Ciceribacter thiooxidans: one gene and its partner. The protein of the gene in region 2 interacts with the protein of the main gene of each other region in a pairwise test. Links are inferred from orthologs where the notes say so. Each region holds a gene or a part of one and is shown on either strand. Other genes may lie near its edges.

Evidence for each region.
Region 1: the proteins of H4I97_RS06450 (region 2) and H4I97_RS00670 interact in binary tests that used the Escherichia coli proteins (3 or more experiments, as listed by UniProt). The link is inferred for Ciceribacter thiooxidans from one-to-one orthologs.

What each region holds. Positions count from the first base shown.
Region 1 is NZ_CP059896.1:155,202-158,617, reverse strand. The notes cover bases 455-3,416. They hold H4I97_RS00670 (sulfurtransferase TusA family protein), read left to right. Parts: upstream 455-1,801; coding sequence 1,802-2,032; downstream 2,033-3,416. Other genes in these bases: H4I97_RS00660 (D-alanyl-D-alanine carboxypeptidase family protein), read right to left, coding at 3,198-3,416; H4I97_RS00665 (CobW family GTP-binding protein), read right to left, coding at 2,042-3,181; H4I97_RS00675 (L,D-transpeptidase family protein), read left to right, coding at 597-1,805. Also shown: H4I97_RS00680 (acetyl-CoA carboxylase carboxyltransferase subunit alpha), read left to right, coding at 1-429. UniProt on the Escherichia coli protein: Sulfur carrier protein involved in sulfur trafficking in the cell. Part of a sulfur-relay system required for 2-thiolation during synthesis of 2-thiouridine of the modified wobble base 5-methylaminomethyl-2-thiouridine (mnm(5)s(2)U) in tRNA.
Region 2 is NZ_CP059896.1:1,378,801-1,387,135, forward strand. The notes cover bases 341-3,172. They hold H4I97_RS06450 (cysteine desulfurase family protein), read left to right. Parts: upstream 341-1,089; coding sequence 1,090-2,256; downstream 2,257-3,172. Other genes in these bases: H4I97_RS06445 (alpha/beta hydrolase), read right to left, coding at 341-872; sufB (Fe-S cluster assembly protein SufB), read left to right, coding at 2,400-3,172. Also shown: H4I97_RS06440 (GGDEF domain-containing protein), read left to right, coding at 1-129; more of H4I97_RS06445, read right to left, coding at 195-340; more of sufB, read left to right, coding at 3,173-3,869; Fe-S cluster assembly ATPase SufC, read left to right, coding at 4,030-4,785; Fe-S cluster assembly protein SufD, read left to right, coding at 4,809-6,083; H4I97_RS06470 (cysteine desulfurase), read left to right, coding at 6,076-7,320; H4I97_RS06475 (SUF system Fe-S cluster assembly protein), read left to right, coding at 7,331-7,711; Fe-S cluster assembly scaffold SufA, read left to right, coding at 7,788-8,180. UniProt on the Escherichia coli protein: Master enzyme that delivers sulfur to a number of partners involved in Fe-S cluster assembly, tRNA modification or cofactor biosynthesis. Catalyzes the removal of elemental sulfur from cysteine to produce alanine.

The sequences.
Region 1 (3,416 bases), 1.2 Mb from region 2 along the record:
GAAGCAATTGCGCGTTCCACCGAGACATGCCTTAACCTGCGCGTTCCGATCGTTTCGGTAGTGGTCGGCGAAGGCGGGTCGGGCGGCGCCATTGCGATCGCCACCGGCAATCGTGTCTACATGCTAGAGCACGCGATCTACTCGGTTATCTCTCCGGAAGGTGCCGCCTCCATCCTCTGGCGCGACTCGACCCGGGCCAAGGAAGCCGCGACAAACATGAAGATCACGGCCGAGGATCTGAAGGCATTGAACGTGGTCGACGGCATCATTCCGGAACCGATCGGCGGCGCACATCGCGACCCGGATGCAGTCATCGACCGCGCCGGCGACGTCATCGCCTCGGCGCTGGCTGATCTCGGTCGCCTGTCGGGCGACCGGCTACGGCAGGAACGCCGACAGAAGTTCCTCGATATCGGACGCTCGCTGTAACGGCCCTTCTGGAAGCCATAATCCTGCTCTTTTTGAGTGCTAGCGCCGACCGGTCGGCGCGGCGGGAAACGCAGTGATGGTTTACAATTTGTGAAGGTTGCGATCGTATATTAGGCGAGCGCGCGATAACCGGCGACGTCACCCCTTTTTCGAGATGAGAATCCCGAATGCGTTTGAAACCAACCGCTCTTCTGATGATTGCCCTCACGATCGGGCTTACAGGCTGCAACGATACGCTCGACAGCGTCGTTGACCCGTCGACCGTCAAAAACAAGGTCGAATACCAGCTGCCTTCGCGCGTCCTCGGCGAGATGAAGGCAAAGGGCATGGAGCGGAATTCGCCGATTGCCTTGCGCATCTTCAAGGAAGAGGGCGTTCTGGAAATCTGGAAGGCGAAGACGAACAACCGTTTCGACAAGATCGCGGAATACCAGATATGCGCGTGGTCGGGGCGCCTCGGCCCGAAGGTCAAGGAGGGCGACCGTCAAGCGCCCGAGGGCTTCTATCCGCTCTCGCCTTATCACCTGAATCCGAACTCGAAGTATTTCCTTGCGATCAACACGGGATACCCGAACCGCTACGACCAAGCGAACGGTCGCAACGGCACCAATCTCATGATTCACGGCGCATGTTCTTCGTCGGGCTGCTACTCGATGACGGATGCGCAGATCCTGGAGATCTATGCGTTTGCCCGCGACGCGTTCAAGGGCGGCCAGCAGACGATTCAGTTGCAGGCCTTCCCATTCCGCATGACGGCCGACAACATGGCGCGCCATCAACACAGCCCGTATTACGATTTCTGGAAGATGCTGAAGGTCGGCTACGACAATTTCGAAGTCACCAAACGTCCGCCTGAAGTCGGTGTATGCGACAAGAAATACGTCTTCAATCAGCAGGTCGAGGACGGTAAGACCCTCAACGCTATGGCTGCCTGCCCGCCGATGTCGGCACCCCCTGCGCTGCAGGTGGCGCTTGCGTCTTACAATACACAGTACGAGCGCGACTTCGCGAAGGCCTCCAAGAAATACGACGGCAAGATCTGGTACGACCCGACGGAGGCAGAGCGCAAGGCTCTCGTCGCCGAGATGCGCAAGGGTCACGACCTCGCCTATGCACCGACGGGCTCTGCGCTCAAGGCCGGGAAGCTGCTGAAGATCGAAGAATTTGAAAAGCTCGTTACGGAAAAGGACGCGGCAACAAAGCCAGGTACCGCACCCGCGGCAACCGCAGCTTCCGCTCGAGCTTCGGCGAAGACGGACGACGTCGCGCAAACGGCCAGCGTGCCCCTGCCGCAGGCGAACCCGCTCGCTCCGGCCGCGGTGGCGCCAGTTGCCGAGGAGCCCAAGAAGCCGTTCTGGAAGTTCTGGCAGAAGTGAGTGGCTCCGACGCGATCTACGACCTCAGGGGACTGAAATGTCCGCTGCCGGTGCTCAAGACTCGGCGGCGACTTTCCGTCATGGAAAGCGGTGCCGAGCTGTGGATCGAGACCACCGATCCGCTCGCCGTGATCGATATCCCCCACTTCTGCAGCGAAGGCGGACACGTGCTGCTGGCGAGCGAGAAACACGAAGCCAGCCACCGCTTTCACATTCGCAAGGGCTGAGAGCCGCCCCTACATGCGCATACCAGGAATGGCGAGTGGATTGTCCTCGAGCGCGGCGCGATCAGGCCTGTCGATTTGCGGTTTGCCCGTGAAGGCATCGAAGAGTTCCCGCACATATGTTTCCGGCAGGTCCCTGGCGATCACGACGAGCCGCGTGCGGCGATCGTTGGGGTCGGGCCACGAGGGCAACCGATAGGGCGGATGAAAGATGGCCTGGACACCATGCAGCACCAGCGGTCGGTCCGGCTGATCGGTCGTCCGCACGATGGCCTTCATTCGCAGAAGCTTCTCGCCGTGTGCCGACCGCAGGAGATCGACGAACATCTCCAGCGAGGCGGGGTTGATCGGCCCATCATGGACGATCGAATAGGACCGGATCGACTCGCCGTGCCGGTTTACGTCGTGATGATGCGCATCGTGGTGGTGAGAATGATCATGTCCGTCATGGTGCCCGTGTGCGTGACTGTGTTCGGCCGTCTCGCCGCTGAGCCAACGGTCGACATCCGGAATTTTCGTCACCGGATCGTAGAGCCCGTTGAAAAAAAGCGCCGCAGTCCCGACCTCGCCATGGTCGCCATCGGCGATCGGCGCCCGTGGATTGAGCGTCGCAAGACGGCTCTGCAATTCGGGCAGCCTTTCGGCAGAGGCAAGGGACGCCTTGGTCAAGACCAGCCTATCAGCCACGGCGACCTGCCGGACGGCTTCGGGAAAATTGTCGAGGGTCGAAAGGCCGTTCACGGCATCGACAACGGTGACCACCCCCTCCAGATCGAAACAGCTGGCGATCACGGGATGCCCCATCACCGATTGCATGACGGGAGCGGGGTCTGCGAGGCCCGTGGTCTCGATAACAACGCGCGATACCGGCCTGATCTTGCCGGTCTGCATTCCGTCGACAAGCGCCGCCAACGTATCCACGAGTTCCCCCCGTACCGTACAGCAGAGGCAGCCGTCGGCGAGCTCTATAATGGCGTCGTTAGAAGACTCGACCAGCATGTGATCGATACCGACCTCGCCGAACTCGTTGATGATGACCGCCGCATCCCGCATTGCCGGATCCTTGAGAATGCGGTTGAGCAAGGTCGATTTACCCGCACCGAGAAACCCCGTGAGGATGGAAACGGGAATGCGTTCGTTCATGGACGGCATGCTGGACCCCTTCGGATCAGAAATTGGGCCTCGGGATGGGGATCGGTACGTTCGCGATGGTGTTGCTCGCAGACGCCGGTTGGGCGGACACCTCACCACCGGGCAGGAGGCCTGCGAACACCGCACGCGGCGGCCGATCCATCTCTCTTATATAGGGCGAGAAGAGCTTCATGCGACCTTCTTCGTCGCGTCCTTCGCTGCGTTCCTTGCGCGCCGTCTGAGAGCAGATGTCGCT
Region 2 (8,335 bases):
GCCTCGATCTTCGGCGGTGACACGCTCGAGCGGGCGATGCAACGGGCGGATACCGCTCTCTATGCCGCCAAGGCGGCCGGCCGCGACCAGGTGCACCTGGCCGGCGGTTCGCAAGTACTGGCCTCCTGACGAGAAAGGAGGCGCGGCTCTTGCGGGCCGCGCCTCCGGTCTGTCGGGTCGAAGGTCGAATATCGTCAGCGGATGCGCTTGGCAGCCGGTTCCGGCACCAGTTCGCCGTCGAGGCGGCGATCGAGGTAATCCTCGCATTCGGTCAGAAGGGTTTCTGTCTGGCCGGAGAAGAAGTGGTTCGCACCCGGGATCGTCCTGTGCGTGATCAGGATGCCCTTCTGCGTCTTCAGCTTGTCCACCAGTCCCTGAACGTCCTTCTCCGGTGCTACCTTGTCGGCGTCCCCGTGGATGATCAGGCCGGAAGACGGGCAGGGCGCGAGGAAGGAGAAATCATAGGTATTCGGCTGCGGCGCGATAGAGATGAAGCCTTCGATCTCCGGACGGCGCATCAGGAGCTGCATGCCGATCCAGGCGCCGAAATTGTAGCCGGCGACCCAGCAGCTCTTGGAATCGGGATGCAGGCTCTGCACCCAGTCGAGCGCGGAGGCCGCGTCGGAAAGCTCGCCGGCACCATGGTCGAAATCGCCCTGGCTGCGACCGATGCCACGGAAGTTGAAGCGCAACGTCGTGAACCCGCGCTTCTGGAACATGTAGAAGAGCTGGTAGACGATCTGGTTGTTCATCGTGCCGCCGAACTGCGGATGCGGATGCAGGATGATTGCGATCGGCGCGCTTTTTTCCTTGGACGGCTGATAGCGGCCTTCGAGGCGGCCGGCTGGGCCGTTGAAAATCACTTCGGGCATGGATACTCCGGTCTTTCGTGTTTTTTCGGTTCCAGACTGTCCACAGGGCGGCACGATGACTTGACGAATGCAGTCAGCTTTTCTAGAACAAAGTTTAGAACCGTTCGAAACTGGATGATGGGTCACCCATTGTTGGACGTGTCATAAGGCAAGCCCGGCGGAAATTTCAAGAAAAATGCGCCGAGCGGGCCGGAATGGGTCAAAAGCGAAAATAGTCATGGCGAAACAACGCATCTACATGGACTGGAACGCGACGGCGCCTTTGCTCGGCGAAGCGCGCGCGGCCGTGCTCGATGCGCTGGCCGAACCGGGGAACCCGTCGTCAGTGCATGCCGAGGGGCGCGCGGCCCGCGCCATGGTCGAGAAGGCCCGCCGGCAGGTGGCCGCGCTTGTCGGCGCGGAACCGTCACATGTGACCTTCACCAGTTGCGCGACCGAAGCTGCGAACCATGTACTGACGCCCGAATTCCGCATGGGGCGGGCGCCGCTTGTCGCCTCGATGCTCTACGTTTCGGCGATCGAGCACCCGGCTCTGCACGAAGGCGGCCGCTTTGCCGCCGATCATGTCCGCGAGATCCCGGTGTCCGCTTCCGGCGTCGTCGACCTCGGTGCGCTGGAGACGTTGCTGGCTGCGCATCCTAAGGCAGAGGGACTGCCGCTTGTTGCCGTCATGCTCGTCAACAACGAGACGGGTGTCATCCAGCCGGTTGCCGACGTCGCCCGTGTCGTCCACGCTCACGGCGGACTGCTGGTGGTCGATGCCGTCCAGGCCGCCGGCCGCATTACGATCGACATGGGTGCGCTCGGCGCCGATTTCCTCATCCTGTCATCGCACAAGATCGGTGGCCCCAAGGGTGCGGGCGCGCTCGTCTCTCGCGGCGAGACGTTGATGCCGGTGCCGCTCCTCAAGGGCGGCGGCCAGGAGAAGGGGCATCGCGCCGGAACGGAGAACGTCGCCGCACTCGTCGGATTCGGCGCGGCTGCACAATGGATGTCCGAGGGTCTTACCGAACGAAATGCGGCAATCGGCGCCTTGCGAAACCGCCTCGAAGAGGGCATGCGTGCGGCGGCCTCCGATGTCGTCATCCACGGTGCGGGAGCGGCGCGGGTCGCCAATACCTGCTTCTTCACGCTGCCGGGCCTGAAAGCCGAGACGGGGCAGATCGCCTTCGACCTCGAGGGGCTCGCCCTGTCGGCCGGCGCGGCCTGCTCATCCGGCAAGGTCGGGCAGAGCAACGTGCTGACGGCGATGGGGCATGACGCGAAGACAGGCGGACTGCGCATTTCGCTCGGCCCGTCGACGACAGCGGATGAGGTCGAGCAGGCGATCGACATCTTTTCGCGCGTCGCATCGCGGCGCAAGATGGCCGGCGAGGCGGCCTGACACGGGATAAACTTGCGGAAAGTCAAATTTCCGCTTGCGGTAAGGGGTGAAATACACGCCTCTGACAATTACATAAGGGGCGGTTTCCGCTTCTGCGTTATCAAGCTGCCGGACCTTGGACCCGGCAAGATTGGAGAACGAGCATGGCTGCCGTACAGGAAACAATCGATCAGGTCCGCCAGATCGATGTGGATCAGTACAAGTACGGTTTTGAGACGATGATCGAAGTCGACAAGGCGCCGAAGGGCCTGTCGGAAGATATCATCCGTTTCATTTCCGCAAAGAAGAACGAACCGGAATGGATGCTGGAATGGCGTCTCGACGCCTATCGCCGCTGGCTCACCATGGAAGAGCCGACCTGGGCGCGCGTCCACTATCCGAAGATCGACTTCAACGACATCCACTACTATGCCGCGCCGAAGACCGCGGAAGGTCCGAAATCCCTCGACGAGGTCGATCCGGAGCTCCTGAAGGTCTATGAAAAGCTCGGCATTCCGCTGAAGGAACAGGAAATCCTGGCGGGCGTAGAAAAGTCGAAGATCGCCGTCGATGCCGTCTTCGACAGCGTCTCCGTCGTCACCACGTTCAAGGAAGAGCTGAAGAAGGCCGGCGTGATCTTCATGTCGATCTCGGAGGCGATCCGTGAGCATCCCGATCTTGTTCGCACGTATCTGGGCTCGGTCGTTCCGGTCTCCGACAACTATTATGCGACGCTGAATTCCGCCGTGTTCACGGACGGCTCCTTCGTGTTCGTGCCGAAGGGCGTGCGTTGCCCGATGGAGCTTTCGACCTATTTCCGCATCAACGAGAAGAACACCGGCCAGTTCGAGCGCACGCTAATCGTCGCCGAGGAAGGCGCCTACGTCTCCTATCTCGAAGGCTGCACAGCCCCGCAGCGCGACGAGAACCAGCTGCATGCGGCGGTCGTCGAACTCGTCGCCCTGGATGACGCCGAGATCAAGTATTCCACCGTCCAGAACTGGTATCCGGGCGACAAGGAAGGCAAGGGCGGCATCTACAACTTCGTCACCAAGCGTGGCGATTGCCGCGGCAAGAATTCCAAGATCTCCTGGACCCAGGTCGAGACCGGCTCGGCGATCACCTGGAAATATCCTTCCTGCATCCTGCGCGGCGACGGTTCGCGCGGCGAGTTCTACTCGATCGCCGTTTCCAACGGCTACCAGCAGGTCGACAGCGGCACCAAGATGCTGCACCTCGGCAAGAACACGTCGAGCCGCATCATCTCGAAGGGCATCTCCGCCGGCCGCTCGAACAACACCTATCGCGGTCAGGTGTCGATCCACCGCAAGGCCGCGAACGCGCGCAACTTCACCAATTGCGATTCGCTCCTGATCGGCGACAAGTGTGGCGCGCATACCGTGCCCTACATCGAGGCCAAGAACACGACGGCGAAGGTCGAGCACGAGGCGACCACCTCGAAGATCTCCGAGGACCAGAAGTTCTACGCGATGCAGCGCGGCATTCCCGAAGAGGAGGCGATCGCACTGATCGTCAACGGTTTCGTCCGCGACGTCATCCAGCAGCTGCCGATGGAATTCGCTGTCGAAGCCCAGAAGCTGATCAACATCTCGCTCGAGGGGAGCGTGGGGTGACGAGGATCTACTGCCGGAAGGGCTGAACGCGACACCGGTGTGAACAAGAACAGGTAGATCCTCGGGACAAGCCCGGGGATGACGGAATTGCAAGGCGCCGGACGGCGCAACAGGAAACGACAGGCGGCCCTTGAACCGCCCGATGGACAGGAACACAGACATGCTTGAAATCAGAAACCTGCACGCCCGCATCGCCGAAGATGGCACCGAAATCATCCGCGGCCTGAACCTCACCGTCAAGGCCGGCGAAGTGGCGGCGATCATGGGGCCGAATGGCTCGGGCAAGTCGACGCTCTCCTACATCCTGTCGGGCCGCGAGGATTATGAAGTTACCGAGGGCGATATCCTCTACAACGGCGAGAGCATTCTGGAGCTCGATCCGGCAGAGCGCGCGGCAAAGGGCATTTTCCTCGCCTTCCAGTATCCGGTCGAAATTCCGGGTGTGGCCACCATGCAGTTCCTCAAGGTGGCAATGAACGAACAGCGCAAGGCGCGCGGCGAGCCGGAACTGACGACGCCGGAATTCATGCGCCGCGTGAAGGAAGCATCCGCCGAGCTGAAGATCGCCCCCGACATGCTGAAGCGGCCGCTCAATGTCGGCTTCTCCGGCGGCGAGAAGAAGCGTGCCGAAATCCTGCAGATGGCGCTTCTGGAGCCGAAGCTCTGCATCCTCGACGAGACCGACAGTGGCCTCGACATCGACGCGCTGAAGATCGTCGCCGACGGCGTCAACGCACTGAAGTCGCCGGATCGTGCCGTGATCGTCATCACCCACTATCAGCGGCTCCTCGACTACATCGTGCCGGATACCGTCCATGTCCTCTACAAGGGGCAGATCGTCAAGACCGGGGACAAGAACCTGGCACTCGAACTGGAAGCCGGCGGTTATGCCGACATCATCGGACAAGCGGCCTGACCGGCCGGGAAGGAGTCCTGACGATGACCCTGCAAGCAGCCAACCGACTGACGGCGGCGGAAACGCAGCTGATCGACAGCTATTCGAACCAGATCGGCGAACTTCCGGGCGACGGCAGCGTTCTCGCCGCGCGCGACCGGCTCTTCGACGAGCTCAAGCGCGGCGGCCTGCCGACCCGCCGGATCGAGGCCTGGCACTACACGGATCTGAAGAACCTGTTGCGAGCCGTTCCGGACTATGCCGTGGCGACGAATGCCGCGGCGGTCGCGCCCGTGGTTGTCGGTTCGAGCCTGCTTACCCTTTTGCAGGGCGCGGCTCGGGACATCCGCGCGCCGGAAGGTGTCGGTGTCCAGCCTTTCCGCGGTAAGCTTGCCGACGGTTCGGCCGTGAGCCAGCTCGTCGCCTATGACCGTGACGATACGATCGGGCGCATCAACAGCAGTTTCGTCCGTGACGGCTTTGCCATATCGGTCGAGGCCGACGCGGCTGTCGAAGCGCCGATCGAGCTGCAGTCGGCCCATGGCGCCGGCCAGCTTCACGTCCGCTATCCGGTCACCTTCGGCGCAAAGAGCCGCGCGACGGTCATCGAACGGCATATCGGCAACGGCACGGGACCGGCGTTCGTCTCCGCCGTCAGCGATCTCGTCCTCGGCGAAGACGCCGAAGTGACGTGGATCATCCTTCAGGCCCAGGGCAAGGACGACACCCATCTCGGGCAGATCAAGGCCGAGCTCGGTGCCGGGGCAAAGTTCCGCCTCTTCATCATCAATGCAGGCGGCAAGCTGGTGCGGCAGGAGGTTCATGTCCGAACCGCCGGCGAGGGCTCCGATTTCACCCTGCGCGGCATCAACCTGATCGGCGGCGAGAGCCATGTCGACGTCACGATGACGCTTGGCCACGACGTCGCGAACACCACCTCGACGGAGATCGTCCGCAACGTGGTCTTTGATCGCGGACGCGGCGTCTTCCAGGGGATGATCAGGGTTGCCCCCGATGCGCAGAAGACCGACGCCCGCATGGCTTGCAACACGTTGCTGCTGTCCGACGACGGCGAATTTTCGGTCAAGCCGGAGCTCGAGATTTTTGCCGACGACGTGCAGTGCGCCCACGGCGCGACCGTTGCCGACATCGATCACAACCATCTCTACTACATGATGTCGCGCGGCGTTCCGGAGAAGCAGGCACGGGCACTGCTCGTGCGGGCCTTCGTCGCGGAGATCGTCGAGGAACTGGAAGGCGAGGCTCTGGTGGAGGCGCTTGAGGCGTTGATCTCCGATTGGCTGGAACGCCATGGCTGATCTTTCCTCCACAGTCGCGGCTTACGACGTCGAGCGCGTCCGGCAGGATTTTCCGATCCTGTCGCGCGAAGTCTATGGCAAGCCGCTGGTCTACCTCGACAATGCCGCCTCGGCCCAGAAGCCGAAGCAGGTGATCGACGCGATCTCGCACGCCTACGCGCACGAATACGCCAACGTTCATCGCGGCCTGCACTTCCTCTCGAATACCGCGACCGAGGCCTACGAAGGTGCGCGCGAGAAGGTGCGGCGTTTCCTCAATGCTGGCTCGGTCGACGAACTGGTCTTCACCAAATCCTCGACCGAGGCGATCAACACCGTCGCCTATGGCTGGGGCATGACGCATATCGGCGAGGGCGACGAGATCGTGCTGTCGATCCTCGAGCACCATTCGAACATCGTGCCCTGGCATTTCCTGCGCGAACGCAAGGGGGCCAAGCTCGTCTGGGCGCCGGTCGATGACGACGGTGCCTTCCACATCGAGAATTTCGAGAAGTGCCTGACCGAGCGGACCAAGCTCGTCGCGATCACCCACATGTCGAATGCGCTCGGCACCGTGGTGCCGGTCAAGGAAGTCTGCCGCATTGCCCATGAGCGCGGCATTCCGGTGCTCGTCGACGGTAGCCAGGGCGCGGTACACATGCCAGTCGACGTCCGCGACATCGACTGCGACTGGTATGCCGTCACGGGACACAAGCTCTATGGTCCTTCGGGCATCGGCGCGCTTTACGGCAAGATGGAGCGGCTGAAGGAAATGCAGCCCTTCATGGGCGGCGGCGAAATGATCGTCGAGGTGACCGAAGACCGCGTGACCTACAACGACCCGCCGCATCGTTTCGAGGCGGGCACCCCGCCGATCGTCCAGGCGATCGGCCTCGGTCATGCCCTCGACTACATCGACAGCCTCGGCCGCGAGGCGATCGCCGCGCATGAGGCGGAACTTGCCGCCTATGCCGAGGAACGGCTGCGGGCGATCAATTCCCTGCGCATCCTCGGCAATGCGCCCGGCAAGGGGGCGATCTTCTCCTTCGAGCTCGCGGGCATTCATGCCCACGACGTCTCGATGCTGATCGATCGCCGCGGCGTGGCTGTCCGGGCCGGCACGCATTGTGCACAGCCGTTGCTTGCGCGCTTCGGTGTGACCTCGACCTGCCGGGCGTCGTTCGGCCTCTACAACACCCGCGCCGAAGTCGATGCGCTGGCCGATGCGCTCAACCACGCGCGTACATTCTTTGCTTGAGGAGCCGCTCATGAGTGTGAACGAGAGCGAACATAAGCCGGACTTTCGCGAGGATATCGTGCAGTCTGACATTCCGCAGGCGGAGCTTGCGCGCCTTTCCGACGACATCGTCGCGGCGCTCAAGACCGTCTATGATCCGGAAATTCCAGCCGACATCTTCGAGCTGGGGCTGATCTACAAGATCGACATCGACGACGACCGCATGGTGAAGATCGTCATGACGCTCACAGCGCCGGGCTGCCCGGTGGCGGGCGAGATGCCGAGCTGGGTGCAGAACGCCGTCAGTGCCGTCGAGGGCGTTTCCGGCGTCGAGGTGGAGATGACATTCGATCCGCCGTGGACGCCCGACCGCATGTCGGAAGAGGCCCAGGTGGCGGTCGGCTGGTATTGATCGTCGTCAAGGCCGGAACTACATTTAGCGAACCGAAGCGCCGGACCTTGAACCCGGCTGCGGCAGGAGACAGGAAATGGGCTTTCAAGTCATGACCATGACGGACGCCGCTGCCGAGCGCGTTCGCGCGATCGTCGCAGGTTCCGGGCCGGACGCGCAGGGCGTCCGCGTCGGGATCAAGAAGGGCGGCTGTGCCGGCATGGAATACACGATCGAGCTCGTGACGGCGCCGAGCGCCAAGGACGATCTCATCGAACGCGACGGCGCGAAGGTCTGGGTCGACCCGGCCGCGGTTCTCTACCTTCTCGGTACCGAGATGGACTTCGAGACGACGAAGCTGCGTTCCGGTTTCACCTTCAGCAATCCCAATCAGACGTCGGCCTGCGGCTGCGGCGAATCCGTCGAGCTGAAGGCGGCAGACCTTGCCGACCTCGCACGCCAGAAGGACGCAGCGGTGACCGCCGGCTGAGCAGCCTGCGGCTTCACCTGCTCTTCCGCTCTGTTTCCGATAATTGTTTCTTCAGCCGGCAGCGGCAGCCCGAAGGGCGCGCGGCTTTCGAACGCGCAGGCGCAGCACCCGGAGGCTGTGTGCTTCCGTGTGAATTTTCTGCAAAAACTATTGCT